2 regions of the Thauera sp. ZXT1-4 genome follow, and region 2 is predicted to be linked to the other one. Evidence: riboswitches for the same ligand, from Rfam matches in the RefSeq annotation. Region 2 holds a riboswitch; the other holds the start of a gene.
The links. A riboswitch is a leader RNA that binds a small molecule or an ion and turns the genes downstream of it on or off. The one in region 2 is predicted to bind S-adenosylhomocysteine.
Positions count from the first base shown of each region.

Region 1: another riboswitch for S-adenosylhomocysteine. It lies ahead of ahcY (adenosylhomocysteinase); the one in region 2 lies ahead of metH (methionine synthase).

Region 1 covers NZ_JBQWSN020000004.1:166,060-173,440, forward strand. The annotation lists gene metK (methionine adenosyltransferase) at 1-799, shown strand, start outside; gene ACUH78_RS05380 (calcium/sodium antiporter) at 961-2,040, shown strand; gene ACUH78_RS05385 (methyl-accepting chemotaxis protein) at 2,056-3,690, opposite strand; S-adenosyl-L-homocysteine riboswitch at 3,924-4,028, shown strand; gene ahcY (adenosylhomocysteinase) at 4,128-5,543, shown strand; gene ACUH78_RS05395 (GNAT family N-acetyltransferase) at 5,614-6,270, shown strand; gene ACUH78_RS05400 (carbon-nitrogen hydrolase family protein) at 6,267-7,142, shown strand; gene ACUH78_RS05405 (TlyA family RNA methyltransferase) at 7,150-7,381, shown strand, end outside.
Region 2 covers NZ_JBQWSN020000006.1:63,590-70,970, reverse strand. The annotation lists gene ACUH78_RS06900 (TRAP transporter fused permease subunit) at 1-898, opposite strand, end outside; gene metH (methionine synthase) at 895-4,656, opposite strand; S-adenosyl-L-homocysteine riboswitch at 4,733-4,807, opposite strand; gene ACUH78_RS06890 (bifunctional diguanylate cyclase/phosphodiesterase) at 5,042-7,381, shown strand, end outside.

The DNA of each region.
Region 1 (7,381 bases), on a different contig from region 2:
GGGCCTGATGTTCGGCTACGCCACCAACGAGACCGACAGCCTGATGCCGCTGCCGATCTACTACGCCCACCGCGTCATGCAGCGCCAGGCCGAGGTGCGCAAGGACGGCCGCCTGCCCTGGCTGCGCCCCGACGCCAAGAGCCAGATCACGGTCAAGTACGTCGACGGCAAGCCGGTGGCGATCGACACCGTCGTGGTGTCCACCCAGCACGACCCCGACGTCACCCAGGAGCAGATCCGCGAGGCGGTGATCGAGCTGATCATCAAGCCGGTACTGCCGCCCGAGCTGATGAAGGGCGACGTCCGCTACCTCGTCAACCCCACTGGCCGCTTCGTGGTCGGCGGCCCGCACGGCGACTGCGGCCTGACCGGGCGCAAGATCATCGTCGACACCTACGGCGGCGCGGCCCACCACGGCGGCGGCGCCTTCTCGGGCAAGGATCCGTCCAAGGTCGACCGCTCGGCCGCCTACGCCGGCCGTTACGTGGCCAAGAACATCGTCGCCGCGGGCCTCGCCGACAAATGCGAGGTGCAGGTGGCCTACGCAATCGGTGTCGCGCGTCCGGTGTCGCTGATGGTCAACACCTTCGGCACTGGGAAAGTGGCCGATGAGAAGATCGTCGAACTGATCGGCCACCACTTCGATCTGCGTCCGAAGGCGATCATCCAGGCCCTGGACCTGCTGCGCCCCGTCTATTCCCGCACCGCGGCCTACGGCCACTTCGGCCGCGATGAGCCGGGCTTCACCTGGGAACAGACCGACAAGGCGGCCGCCCTGCGCGCCGACGCCGGGCTGTAAAATACTGCCCCGTACCGCACGCCCCTCTCCGGCAACGGTGAGGGGCGTCTTCTTTTGATCGTCCGCGCAGGACCGCGCAGGATCGTACTCGCGTGCGAACCTCTGGCCTGCGCAACAGTCTGCACTGTCCCGCCCCAAACCAGAACGCAAGACTCTTCCTCATGCTCCAGCAAACCCTGATGTTCGTCCTCGGCCTCGTCGTCCTCGTCATCGGCGCCGACGTCCTCGTGCGCGGCGCTTCACGCCTGGCGGTGTCCTTCGGCGTGTCGCCCCTGGTGGTAGGCCTGACTGTGGTCGCTTTCGGCACCAGTGCGCCAGAGATGGCGGTTTCAGTGGGCTCCGCGCTCTCGGGCAGCCCGGATCTGGCGATCGGCAACGTGGTCGGCAGCAACATCGCGAACATCCTGCTGATCCTCGGCATCTCGGCCCTGATCACGCCGCTACTGGTCGATGAGCAGATCATCCGCCAGGAGATCCCGATCATGATCGGCGCCTCGGCGCTACTGGTGGTGGTTGCGCTCGACGGTCGGATCGGTCTGATCGAGTCGATCACGCTGTTCGCTCTCGTGATCGCGTACACGGTGTTCCTGGTCGTTCAATCGCGGCGTGCCTCGAAGAGTGTTCAGGATGAGTTCGAAACCGAGATCCCCACCTCGAACTGGGACCGCCACTGGAGCGTGCAGATCGGGCTCATCGTGGTCGGTCTGGTGATGCTGGTGGTCGGTGCCAACTGGCTGGTGGATTCGGCGGTCGCCTTCGCACGCGCCTTCGGCGTCAGCGACCTGGTGATCGGCCTCACCGTGGTCGCGGTCGGCACCTCGATGCCCGAAGTCGCCACCTCGATCGTCGCCGCGATGCGCGGCCAGCGCGACATCGCGGTAGGAAACGTGGTGGGCAGCAACGTGTTCAACATCCTCGCCGTGCTCGGCCTCACCGGCATCGTGTCGGGTGCCGGCCTGCCGGTGTCGGAGGCGGCGCGCAATTTCGACCTGTGGGTGATGCTGGCGGTGGCCTTCGCCTGCCTGCCGATCATGATCAGCGGGCGCGAGATCGCACGCTGGGAAGGCGGCGTGTTCCTGGCCTACTACGCTATCTACACCGCCTGGCTCGTGCTGCAGGCGCAACAGCACGACAGCCTGCCGGCCTTCTCGGGCGTGATGCTCGGCTATGTGCTGCCGATCACGGTGATCACACTGATCGTCAGCATGCTCCGCCAATCCGACAGCAACCCGCGCCGCTGAACGCAGCGCCTGCCCTCAGGCCGATACGCGGAAGCGGCGCACTGCCTGCTCGAGCGCGTCCGCGAGCTGGCTCAGCTCTCCGGCGCGCTGCAACGAGTCGCGCGTGGCGCCGTGGCTTTCTTCGCTCATGCGGGCGATGCTCTCGACGCGCTGAGCAATATCGGAGCTGGCCTGACGCTGTTCGCCAAGGGCGGCGTTGATCGACCCGACCACCTCCCGCACCTCGACCGCGCCGCCCTCCAAAGCAGCCACAGCGGCGCGCGCGCGCTCGGCGTTCTCGGCGCCGCGCTCTGCCAGTTGGCGCCCCTCCTCCATCGTCCCCACGGCTTGACGGGCATTGGCCTGAACGCGCTCGATCATGGCATTGATCTCGTGTGTCGACTGGCGGGTACGCTCGGCGAGCTTGCGCACCTCGTCCGCCACGACGGCAAAACCACGTCCCTGCTCACCCGCGCGCGCCGCCTCGATCGCGGCATTGAGCGCCAGCAGATTGGTCTGGTCAGCAATGTCCTGAATGACCTGCGCGATGTTGGAGATGCTCTCCGCACTGATGCCGAGGTCCGCCACCACCGCGGCTGACGCGGTCATGCGTTGCTCCACCAGGCCGATGGTTTCGACCGCCTGGTTGATCACCTTCACGCTGTCGTGCATCTGAGCTTCGGAGTTGCCGCTGAGGCGGTCAGCGTCGTTCGCATGTTCAGCGACGACCGAGATGCTGGTGCTCAGTTCCTCGATCGAAGCCGCGATCGCCTGCGCCGCGTCGGTCTGCGCCAGGGTAGCGGTTGCCACCTTCTCCTCGTTGTTGCGCAGCGCGTCCGCCGCGGCGACGAGCCGCCCGGCGTCCGCGCGAATCCCCCGAATGATGGTTTGCAGTCCGCCCTGCATGTCCTGCATCGCGGCCAGCAGGCTGCGCCCGTCGCCGCCGCGGATCTCGACACGCTGCTGAAGATCCCCGTCCGCGATACGCTGCGCCACCTCCGCCGCGTAGGCGGGCTCGCCGCCCAGGCGGGACAGCACATTGCGCGTCACCAGCACCGAAGCCACCACGCACACCAGCAGCGCAAAAGCGCCCAGCCCGAGAACGACGAGCCGACTGCGCTCCAGTGCCTGTGCCGAATCCGATCGCATTCCGGCGGTCAGCTTTTCGAGATGCGCGATCTGCTTCATCAGCTCGCCGCGGATCTCGCGCCAGGCCGGCGTCTCGCTGCGCACCAGCACCTCGCGTGCAGCCTGCAGGTCCTCGGCGCGCACCCTTTCGATCACCTGCGCCTGCAGCGGCGCCCAGCGCTGGACGATCTCCTGCATGCGTGCGGCCGAGGCCGCACCCCCCTCGAGGACGTGTCCGCGCGCGACGATCTGCGCCAGCATCCCGTCGAACTGGTGCTTGGCCTGATCGAAGTTCTCGTAGGCCTTGGGGTTACCGGGATCGAGCAGGATATTGCGCAAGGCTTGGCCCATCTGCAGGCCTTGCGCATAGGTGCGCGTGACATCACGCTCAACGGCGAGCTCGGTCTCGATGAAGCCGGACAGGCGCTCGCCCGCAAGCTGCATCTGCCACAGCGCGCCGCCCAGGGCGAGCAGGAAAAGGCCGCAGGTCGAAGCGGCCAGCAATACGAGCTGGGATCTTACGGACAGGGTCTTGGAAGCCATCTTCGTTCTCGTGCGTGCAGTCAGGGGGTCGGCCCGGCTTCATCGCCCCGGCCGTCATAAGCGTATCCTGATGAGGATATCGGCAAGGCAACGAAAGCCTTTAGGCACGATGTCACATCCCGGGGGCCGTCCGGCACGGAGCGCCACCACCTCATCGATCACCACCTCATCGTCTCTTCCTGCACCGTCTCTTCCATCACGGTCCACGCGGACATCCATCGGATATAATGACGCGCTACCGAGGAGCGCTGCGAGGCGCCCGCCGGCTTTGCCGGCTGTGGCCCCCAGGCTCGGACCCCGCCGCCCGGCGGGTTGCAGTACAACGGCGCTCACCTGCTAATCGTCTCAACCCCTGCCGGGTCCGGGATGTCGGGTGAGCCGCCTGCAGCGCCATGCTGCCCTCCCCCGTCCCGCCCGGCCATAGCATGGAGCTTTTCATGAACGCTGTGGCTGACACCCGTTTCACCGATTTCGTCGTCGCTGACCTGTCGCTCGCCGACTGGGGCCGCAAGGAAATCCGCATTGCCGAAACCGAGATGCCCGGCCTGATGGCGATCCGCGAGGAATACGCCGCCAGCCAGCCGCTCAAGGGCGCGCGCATCACCGGTTCGCTGCACATGACCATCCAGACCGCGGTGCTGATCGAGACGCTGACCGCGCTCGGCGCCCAGGTGCGCTGGGCCTCGTGCAACATCTTCTCGACCCAGGACCACGCCGCCGCGGCCATCGCCGCCGACGGCATCCCGGTGTTCGCGGTCAAGGGCGAGTCGCTGACCGACTACTGGGACTACACCCACCGCATCTTCGAATGGAAGGACGGTGGCTACTCCAACATGATCCTCGACGACGGCGGCGACGCCACGCTGCTGCTGCACCTGGGCGCACGCGCCGAGCAGGACCTTTCCGTGCTTGCCAAGCCGGGCTCGGAAGAGGAAACCGTGCTCTTCGCCGCGATCAAGGCCAAGCTGGCGCAGGACCCGACCTGGTACTCGACCCGCCTGGCGCAGATCAAGGGCGTGACCGAGGAAACCACCACCGGCGTGCACCGCCTGTACCAGATGCACGCGCGCGGCGAACTCAAGTTCCCGGCGATCAACGTCAACGATTCGGTGACCAAGTCCAAGTTCGACAACCTGTACGGCTGCCGCGAATCCCTGGTCGACGGCATCAAGCGCGCCACCGACGTGATGGTGGCAGGCAAGATCGCCGTGGTGTGCGGCTACGGCGACGTAGGCAAGGGCTCGGCCCAGGCGTTGCGTGCGCTGTCGGCCCAGGTGTGGGTGACCGAGATCGACCCGATCTGCGCGCTACAGGCCGCGATGGAAGGCTACCGCGTAGTGACCATGGAGTACGCCGCCGACAAGGCCGACATCTTCGTCACCGCCACCGGCAACTACCATGTCATCACCCACGACCACATGGCGAAGATGCGTGACCAGGCCATTGTCTGCAACATCGGCCACTTCGACAACGAGATCGACGTCGCCAGCGTCGAGGGCTATCAGTGGGAGGAGATAAAGCCGCAGGTGGATCACATCATCTTCCCCGATGGCAAACGCATCATCCTGCTCGCCAAGGGCCGCCTGGTGAACCTCGGCTGCGCCACCGGGCACCCGAGCTACGTGATGTCGAGCTCCTTCGCCAACCAGACGATCGCGCAGATCGAACTCTTCACCCGCACGGCGGACTATCCTGTAGGCGTCTACACGCTGCCCAAGCACCTGGACGAGAAGGTCGCCCGCCTGCAGCTGAAGAAGCTCAACGTGCAGCTCACCGAGCTCACCGACGCGCAGGCGGCCTACATCGGCGTACCGAAGCAGGGCCCGTACAAGACCGACCAGTACCGCTACTGATGCCGCGCCGGCGCCGCGGGCAGAGCCTCTCCGGGCCGCCCGCCCGCGGCGCGCAACGAGGAGGATCAGCATGCCGTACCCGAGGGTTCGCAACACCCGGGTGGAGGACATCCCCGCCCTGATCGCGCTGCAGGCGCGTGTCTACCCGACCATCCCGCCATGGAGCCAGCGCAAGCTGCGCGAGCAACTCGACGTGTTTCCGCAGGGCCAGATCGTGGTCGAGACCGACGACGGCGTGGCCGGCTGCGCGAGTTCGCTGATCGTGCTGTGGGACGATTGGGCCGAGTCCCACACCTGGCGCGAGATCACCGGCGCCGGCACCTTCGATCAGCACAACCCGGACGGCCGCACGCTGTATGGCGCCGAGGTCTTCGTCGACCCCGAGGTGCGCGGCCTGGGGCTTGGTCATCTGCTCTACGAGGGCAGGCGCAACCTGTGCCGGGCCATGAACCTCAAACGCATCATCGCCTGTGGCCGGCTGCCGGGCTACGCCGCACACGCCGACGCGATGAGCCCCGAGTTCTACGCGCAGAAGGTGGTGTGGGGCGACTTCACCGACCCGGTGCTGAGCTTCCAGTTGCGCGAGGGCTTCTCGTACTGCGGCGTGATCCCCGACTACCTGCCCGAGGACGTCGAGTCGCATGGCAACGCCTCGCTGATCGTTTGGCTCAACCCCGACTACGACCCCACCCGGCCCACCGAAATCAAGGAGGATATCCACCCATGATCGTACGTATCGCCGCCGTTCAATACCTGCTGCGCTCCATCCACGACTGGGCGGGCTTCGAGAACCAGGTGCGCTTCATCATGAAGGCCGCGGGCGACTACAAGCCCCAGTTCGTGCTCCTGCCCGAGATATTCACCACCCAGCTGCTGTCCTTCATGGACACCACGGACGTCTGCGCCGCGGTGCGCAACATGAACGACTACACCCGGCGCTACAAAGAACTGATGCTCGAGCTGGCGCACGAGTGGAACGTGCACCTCATCGGCGGCAGCCACCCCACGCTGCACGAGGATGGCCGCCTGCTCAACACCGCCTACTACTTCACCCCCGGAGGCGAGGTCTTCGAGCAGGACAAGATCCACCGCACACGCTGGGAGCGCGAGAAGTGGAACACCGACGCCGGCGACCAGCTGCGCCTGTTCGACACGCCCTTCGGACGCATCGCCATCCTGATCTGCTACGACATCGAGTTCCCCGAGCTCGCACGCATGGTGTGCGAGGCGGGCGCCGACATCCTGTTCGTGCCCTCATGTACCGATGACCGCCAGGGCTTCCTGCGCGTGCGCTACTGCTGCCACGCACGCGCGATCGAGAACCAGGTCTTCGTGGCCATGACCAGCACCGTGGGCAACCTGCCGGTCGAGGGCCTCGGCCTGCACTACGGCCAGGCGAGCATCATCACGCCCTCGGACTTCCCCTTCGCGCGCGACGGCATCGCCGCCGAGGGCACGCCGAACATCGAGCAGATCGTGGTCGCCGACGTCGACCTCAAGGACCTGCAGAGCAACCGCCTGAACGGCACGACCATCCCGCTCTACGACAAGCGCAAGGACGTATACGAGCACCCCGTCGAAGTGATCAAGATCGGTTGAGGCAGCCTTGAAGTCCTTCCACCGCCGCAGCAGTCGCCCGCCCCCCACGCCGCACCCGCATACCTCGGCCCCGGCTGGGCATGGGCTGCCGCGCGCCGACCATCTGCTCGTCGCGCAGGGCCTTGCGCCCTCGCGCACCGCAGCGCGTGCCCTGATCGAGGCCGGCCGGGTGAGCTGCGAGGGCAAGCCAGTGAGCAAGCCCGCTCAGCTCCTGCCGCCGTCGGCGCGGCTGGCGGTCA
Region 2 (7,381 bases):
CATCGGTGTAGGGGATGCCCACGTACTCCACCATCAGGAAAGCCGCTGCGCCCATCACCGGCGGCATCACCTGGCCATTGACCGAGGACGCCACCTCGATCGCCGCGGCCTTGTCGGGGGCATAGCCGATGCGCTTGATGAGCGGGATGGTGAGCGGACCGGTCGACACCACGTTGATCACCGACGCCCCGGAGAACAGCCCCGTCGCCGCAGACACGCCGACCGCCGCCTTCGCCGGCCCGCCGCGCATGTGGCCGACGAGCGCAAGCGCACTGCGCACGAAATACGCCCCGCCGCCCCCGCTCTCGAGCAGCGCGCCGAACAGCACGAAGAGGAAGATGAACTCCGCCGAGATGCCGAGCGCAACACCGAACACCGCGTCCGTTCCCAGCCACAGCCGGTCCATCATGTGCGCAAGCGAGGCGCCCTTGTGCGCGATCAGGTCAGGCGCGAGCGGCCCGAGCAGGACATAGGCGAGCAGCACGAGCAGGAAGATCACCAGCGGCCAGCCGAGCAGGCGGCGCGCGGCCTCGAACAGCAGCAGCAGCCCGGCGAGCGAAATGGCGACGTCGATCGCCCACGGATCACCTGGCCGCGTGGAGAGCTGGGCGTAGAAAATGAAGGTATAGCCCGCACAGAAAGCGGCGAGCACGCCGAGCATCGGGTCGACCAGTCGCACCACCCGCTCGTGCCCGCGCCACGTCGCGGGCACGAGCAGGAAGCACAGCAGCAGCGCGAAGGCCAGATGGATCGAGCGCGCCTGCCCCACGGCGAACTGGCCGACGCCGAGCGCCACCGGCAGCGGCGACGCCACCCACAGCTGAAACAGCGTCCACAGGATCGCGACCCGGGCGGCGACCACCGTCCTCGACGGCGTGCCCCGGGTCGCTCCGGTCACAGCAGCGGAGCGAGCCAGCGCGCCGCTTCACCCACCTCCATGCCGGTGCGACGGGCCCAGTCCTCGAGCTGGTCGCGGCCGATCTTCGGGATGGCGAAGTACTGGCTTTCGGGGTGCGCGAGGTAGAAACCGCTCACCGCCGCAGCCGGCGTCATCGCATAGCTCTCGGTCAGATCCATGCCCGCATTGTGCCGCGCATCGAGGAGCTCGAACAACGCCCCCTTGACCGTGTGATCCGGGCAGGCCGGGTAGCCCGGCGCCGGGCGGATGCCGCGGTAGCGCTCGGCGATCAGCGCCTCGTTGTCGAGCGCCTCGTCGGCGGCGTAGCCCCAGCACTCGCGGCGCACGCGCTCATGCAGCCATTCGGCGCAGGCCTCGGCGAGGCGGTCGGCCAGGCTCTTGAGCATGATCGCGTGGTAGTCGTCGTGCGCGGCCTCGAACTCGGCGAGCTTGGCCTCGATGCCCAGGCCAGCAGTCACCGCGAAGGCGCCGATCCAGTCCGGCACGCCCGACTCCTTGGGTGCGACGAAGTCCGTCAGGCACCAGTGCGGTTTGCCCGCCGGGCGTTCGTGCTGCTGACGCAGGCCGTGCCACACCATGGCAAGGTGCTTGCGGTCCTCGCCGGTGTAGATCTCGATGTCGTCGCCGACCGCGTTGGCCGGGAACAGACCGAACACCGCCTTGGCCTGCAGCCAGTTCTCGGCGACGATCTTGTCCAGCATGGCCTTGCCGTCCGCGAACACGTTGCGCGCCGTCTCGCCCACCACTGCGTCGTCGAGGATGGCGGGGAAGCGGCCGGCGAGGTCCCAGGTCTGGAAGAAGGGGCCCCAATCGATGTAGCTCACCAGCTCGCCCAGCTCGACATCGATCGCCTGCACGCCGAGCATGTTGGGGCGCGGCGGCTGGTAGGGCGTGAACCCGGCCTGGTGGGCAGTGCTGCACGCCGCCACACGCTCGGCAGTCCAGTCAGTGCGGAAAGCGTTGGCACGCGCTGCCTCAAGGCCGACCAGCTGCATGCCCTTCTTGCCGGCGTGCAGGACGCGGATCTTCTCGTAGTCGGCGGCGACCTCGGCCTTGAAGGCTTCGCTCTGGCCCTCCGACAGCAGTGCGGTGACCACGCCCACCGCGCGTGAGGCGTCGGGCACGTACACGACAGGCTGGTCGTAGTGCGGGGCGATCTTGATCGCGGTGTGGTTGCGGCTGGTGGTGGCACCGCCGATCAGCAGCGGCACCTCGAAGCCCTGGCGCTTCATCTCTGCGGCAACGTGGGCCATTTCCTCCAGCGAAGGCGTGATCAGGCCCGACAGACCGATCGCCTGCGCGCCGTGTTCCTTCGCCGCCTCCAGGATCTTCGCTGCCGGCACCATCACGCCGAGGTCGATCACCTCATAGCCGTTGCAGCCGAGCACCACGCCGACGATGTTCTTGCCGATGTCGTGCACGTCGCCCTTGACCGTGGCCATGATGATGCGGCCCTTGCTGCTGGCGCCGGTGCGCAGCTTCTCGGCCTCGATGTAGGGGATGAGGTGGGCGACCGCCTGCTTCATCACCCGCGCCGACTTCACCACCTGCGGCAGGAACATCTTGCCCGCGCCGAAGAGGTCGCCGACGACGCTCATGCCCGCCATCAGCGGGCCTTCGATGACCGCGAGCGGCGGCTTGCCCTCGGCCTCGAGCCTGGCACGTACCTCCTCGGTATCGGCGACGACGAACTCGGTGATGCCCTTGACCAGCGCGTGGCTCAAACGCTCCTCGACCGGCCACTCGCGCCAGGCCAAGTCCTGGGCGGACTCCTTCGCCTGACCCTTCACCGTCTGCGCGAACTCAACCAGGGCCTCGCCCGCGCCGGGCCTGCGGTTCATCACCACGTCCTCGACCTTCTCGCGCAGTTCGGGCGCGAGCTCGTCATACACGCCGAGCTGGCCGGCATTGACGATGCCCATCGACAGGCCAGCCTTGATCGCGTGGTACAGGAACACGGTGTGGATCGCCTCGCGCACCGGATCGTTGCCGCGGAAGCTGAAGGACACGTTCGACACCCCGCCCGAGGTCTTGGCGTAAGCCAGGTTCTCCTTGATCCACGCCACGGCGTTGATGAAATCGACCGCGTAGTTGTCGTGCTCCTCGATGCCGGTGGCGATGGCGAAGATGTTGGGGTCGAAGATGATATCTTCGGCCGGGAAGCCGGCGCCGCCTTCGGCCACCGGCTTGGTGAGCAGCTTGTAGGCGCGCTCGCAGATCTCGGTCTTGCGGCGGAAGGTATCGGCCTGGCCCTGCTCGTCGAAGGCCATCACGATCACCGCCGCGCCGTAGCGGCGCGCGAGGCGGGCCTGGCGCAGGAACTCGGCCTCGCCTTCCTTCATCGAGATCGAGTTGACCACGCCCTTGCCCTGGATGCACTTGAGGCCGGTCTCGATCACCGACCACTTCGACGAGTCGAGCATGATCGGCACGCGCGAGATGTCGGGCTCGGTAGCGATGAGCTTGCAGAACCGCTCCATGGCGGCGACCGAATCGAGCATCGCCTCGTCCATGTTGATGTCGATGACCTGGGCGCCGTTCTCGACCTGCTGGCGCGCCACCGCGAGCGCGTCGTCGAAGCGGCCCTCGAGGATCATGCGCGCGAAGGCCTTGGAACCAGTGACGTTGGTGCGCTCGCCCACATTGACGAACAGCGCGTCGCCGCCGACGTTGAAGGGCTCGAGGCCCGACAGGCGCAGCTTCTTCTCGATGGTGGGCACGACGCGCGGCGCGAGGCCCGCAACGGCTTCGGCGATCGCCGCGATGTGCGCCGGCGTGGTGCCGCAGCAGCCGCCGACGATGTTCACCAAGCCACTCTGCGCCCACTCGCGGATCTGGCCGGCGAGATGCTCGGGCGTCTCGTCGTAGCCGGTAGGCGACAGCGGGTTGGGCAGGCCGGCGTTGGGGTGGGCGGACACGTGGGTGTCGCAGGCGTTGGACAGTTCCTCGACGTACTGGCGCAGCTGGTCGGCGCCGAGCGCGCAGTTGAGGCCGAAGCTGATCGGCTGCGCGTGGCTGAGTGAATTCCAGAACGCCTCCGCGGTCTGGCCCGACAGCGTTCGGCCGGAGGCATCGGTGATGGTCCCAGAGATCATCACCGGCACGCGCTGGCCGCCGCTTTTCTCAATCTCGTCGAACAGCTTCTCGATCGCGAACACCGCGGCCTTGGCGTTGAGCGTGTCGAACACCGTCTCGATCAGCAGGATGTCGGCGCCGCCTTCGAGCAGGGCCTTGGCCGAGTCGTAGTAGTCGTCGGCCAGCGCATCGAAGCTGATGTTGCGGAAGCCGGGATCGTTCACATCCGGCGAGATCGACAGCGTGCGCGAGGTCGGCCCGAGCACGCCGGCACAGTAGCGCGGCTTGGCGGGGTTCTTCGCGGTGTACTCGTCGCACAGCTCGCGCACCAGGCGCGCGCCCTCGACGTTGAGTTCGTAGGCCAGCGCCTCGAGCCCGTACTCCGCCTGCGACACGCGGGTGGCGTTGAAGGTGTTGGTCTCGATGATGTCCGCGCCGGCCTCGAGATAGGCGCGGTGGATGCCGACGATCACGTCCGGGCGCGTGAGCACCAGCAGGTCGTTGTTGCCCTTGAGGTCTTTCGGGTGGTCGAGGAAGCGATCGCCGCGGTAGTCCGCCTCGCCCAGCTTCTCCTGCTGGATCATGGTGCCCATCGCGCCGTCGAGGATCAGGATGCGGTCGGCGAGAAGCTGGCGAAGTTCGGTACTGCGATCGGATTGCATGGCTGGGTCCTCGGTCGTTCGACGGTCGCCGGGCAACGCCACGCACAAAAGCGAACGGCGCCACAAACCGGCTGAAGGTTTGTGAGCGCCGTTGATCGGTTGCCGAGCCTGGCCCGCACAGGTTCGGTGGGTCGCAGCGCTCCTCGGCAAGCTTTGGATTCTAGTCCCTGCGCAAAACGCTGCCAAGGCAGAATGGCGAGGAAATCTCGCCACACGGAGACGCCCCAGGCCTCGTCCGGACGAGCGTCACCACCGCACGGGCACGCTGTCAGCGCGGATCCGCACTGTTCGTTCTGCCGTCCGCAATGACGAATGTCACACACCACACTACGCTCAACTGGCAGCATAGAGCGCCACGACCGCACCCGGAACACCCATCCTCGAGATGCAGCAACGCACCACACTTCGCAGCGTCCTCTTCACCCGCCTGATGATGCTCGTCGGCAGCGCGGTGGTAGCGCTTGCGCTCGGGTTCGCGATCTTCGGCCTGCAGCCCCTGCACGACACCCTCGCCTCCAAGGAATTCACCCGGGTGGCCGATGGCGTGCGCAATGCCCTGCAGCAGACGGTTGCGCTCCCTGCCGCCCTGCTCGCACCGTCGACGAGCTGGATCGCGGATCTGCCGCCCGAACTCGACGACCCGCTCAAGATCGAGCGTCGCTTCAAGGCGTTGCTGACCCATGTTCCGAACCTCAGCTCGGTCGTGCTCGGCACCGAAGACGGCAGGGGCTGGGTGCTGATCCGCCTGCCGGATGGCAGCTGGCGCAGCCGGGTCACGAATCGGGCGAACTGGGGCGACATGCACCTGATCATCGAAGAGACGCCGGAAGGCGAGCGCAGCGAGGCGCTGGAGCGCTTCGACTACGATGCCCGCACCCGCCCCTGGTACATCGGCGCGAAATCGAACGCGGACGGCGCGGCGCACTGGACAACCCCCTACACTTTCTTCACCACGGGAGACCCGGGGGTGACCACCTCGCGGCGCTTCCAGCTTGGCGACGGGACGCAGGCGGTCCTCGGCCTGGACATCATGCTGCGCGACCTGTCGATCTCCACGCAGCAGGCGCGCGTCGGACAGAGCGGGCTGGCCCTGATCCTCACCAGCGACGAGCGGGTGCTCGGCCTGCCCCGGCGCCCCGAGGACGTTTCCTCGGACGAATGGCTCGGCAGCCTGCTCCTGCCGGCGAGTGCACTCGGTCTAGACAGCGTGAACAAGGCGCTGGTCGCGTGGCGGCAAGCCGGACGCACCGCGTACTCGGAGCGGCGCATCGACAGTGGCGGCGAGTCATGGCTCGCCGCCATGCACGAGCATCGTCTTGGAGAACAGCGCCTGTGGGTGCTCACCCTGGCGCCCGCCGCCGAGTTCGCTGCGCCCTGGTCACGCGTGCTGCTCGGCACGGCACTCGCCCTCACCGTGCTGATGATCCTTGCTGCGGCCGTGGCGCAGCGCGTTTCGCGCCGCATCGCCGCACCGCTCGAAGCACTCGCCGCCACCGGCAAGCGTATCGGCAAACTGGACTTTTCGCCGACACCCCCGCTATCCACGCACATCGAAGAGATCGCACAACTCGATCGCGTCCTTGGCGACATGCGTGCCCGGCTCGCCAACAACCAGGCTTCACTCGACCAGCAGTCGATCCGTCTGCAAGCCCAGGTTGAGGAGCTGCGCACAGCGGAGCATCGCATCCACGCGCTCGCCTACTACGACCCGCTGACCCATCTGCCCAACCGGCGCCTGATGATGGACCGGGTGAATCACGCCATCTCGAGCAGCCAACGTCGGGGCACGCACTGCGCACTATTGCTGCTCGACCTCGACAACTTCAAGACCCTGAACGACACCCTGGGCCACGACCACGGCGACGAACTGCTGCGCGAGATCGCGGAGCGCCTCGCCCGCAGCACACGCAAGTGCGACACCGTGGCACGTCTGGGCGGGGATGAGTTCGTCGTGGTGCTCGAGGACCTGGGCACGGACCCCGAGGAAGCACGGGCGCAAGCCGAGGCCATCGGGCACAAGATCCTGCTCGCCGTGGAGCATGCGTACCGCTCGGGCCATTTCGAGACGCGGATCTCCGCCAGCATCGGCGTGACCCTGTTCGGTAGCGCCCCCGACAGCGCCGATGCACTGCTCAAGCATGCCGACATGGCCATGTATCGGAGCAAGGCGACTGGCCGGAATTGCATGCATTTCTTCGGCCCCGAGATGGAGCAGGCGCTCTCCGAACGTACCCAGCTCGAAACCGAGCTACGGGCGGCACTGCCGGGCAGGAGTCTCGCGCTGCACTACCAGCCCCAGGTCGACGCTTCCGGCCGGATCGTCGGCGCCGAGGCGCTGCTACGCTGGACGCATCCCCAGCGCGGCCCCATCTCGCCTGCCGAGTTCATCCCCATCGCGGAAGAAAGCGGCCTCATCATCGCGCTCGGCGCCTGGGTGCTGGAAACCGCATGCGCGCAACTGGCCGCATGGGCGAGCGATCCACGTCTGCCGCCGATCGAGATCGCCGTCAACGTCAGCGCCCGCCAGTTCCGCCACGAGGGCTTCGCCGACATGGTGTCCAGCGTCGTACGCCACGCAAACATCCCGCGCGGACGCCTCAAGCTCGAGCTGACCGAGAGCCTGCTGCTCGAAGACGTGGAATCGGCGATCACGCGCATGGAGGCGCTGAAGGCGCTCGGGGTCGGCTTCGCGCTCGACGACTTTGGAACGGGCTATTCTTCCCTG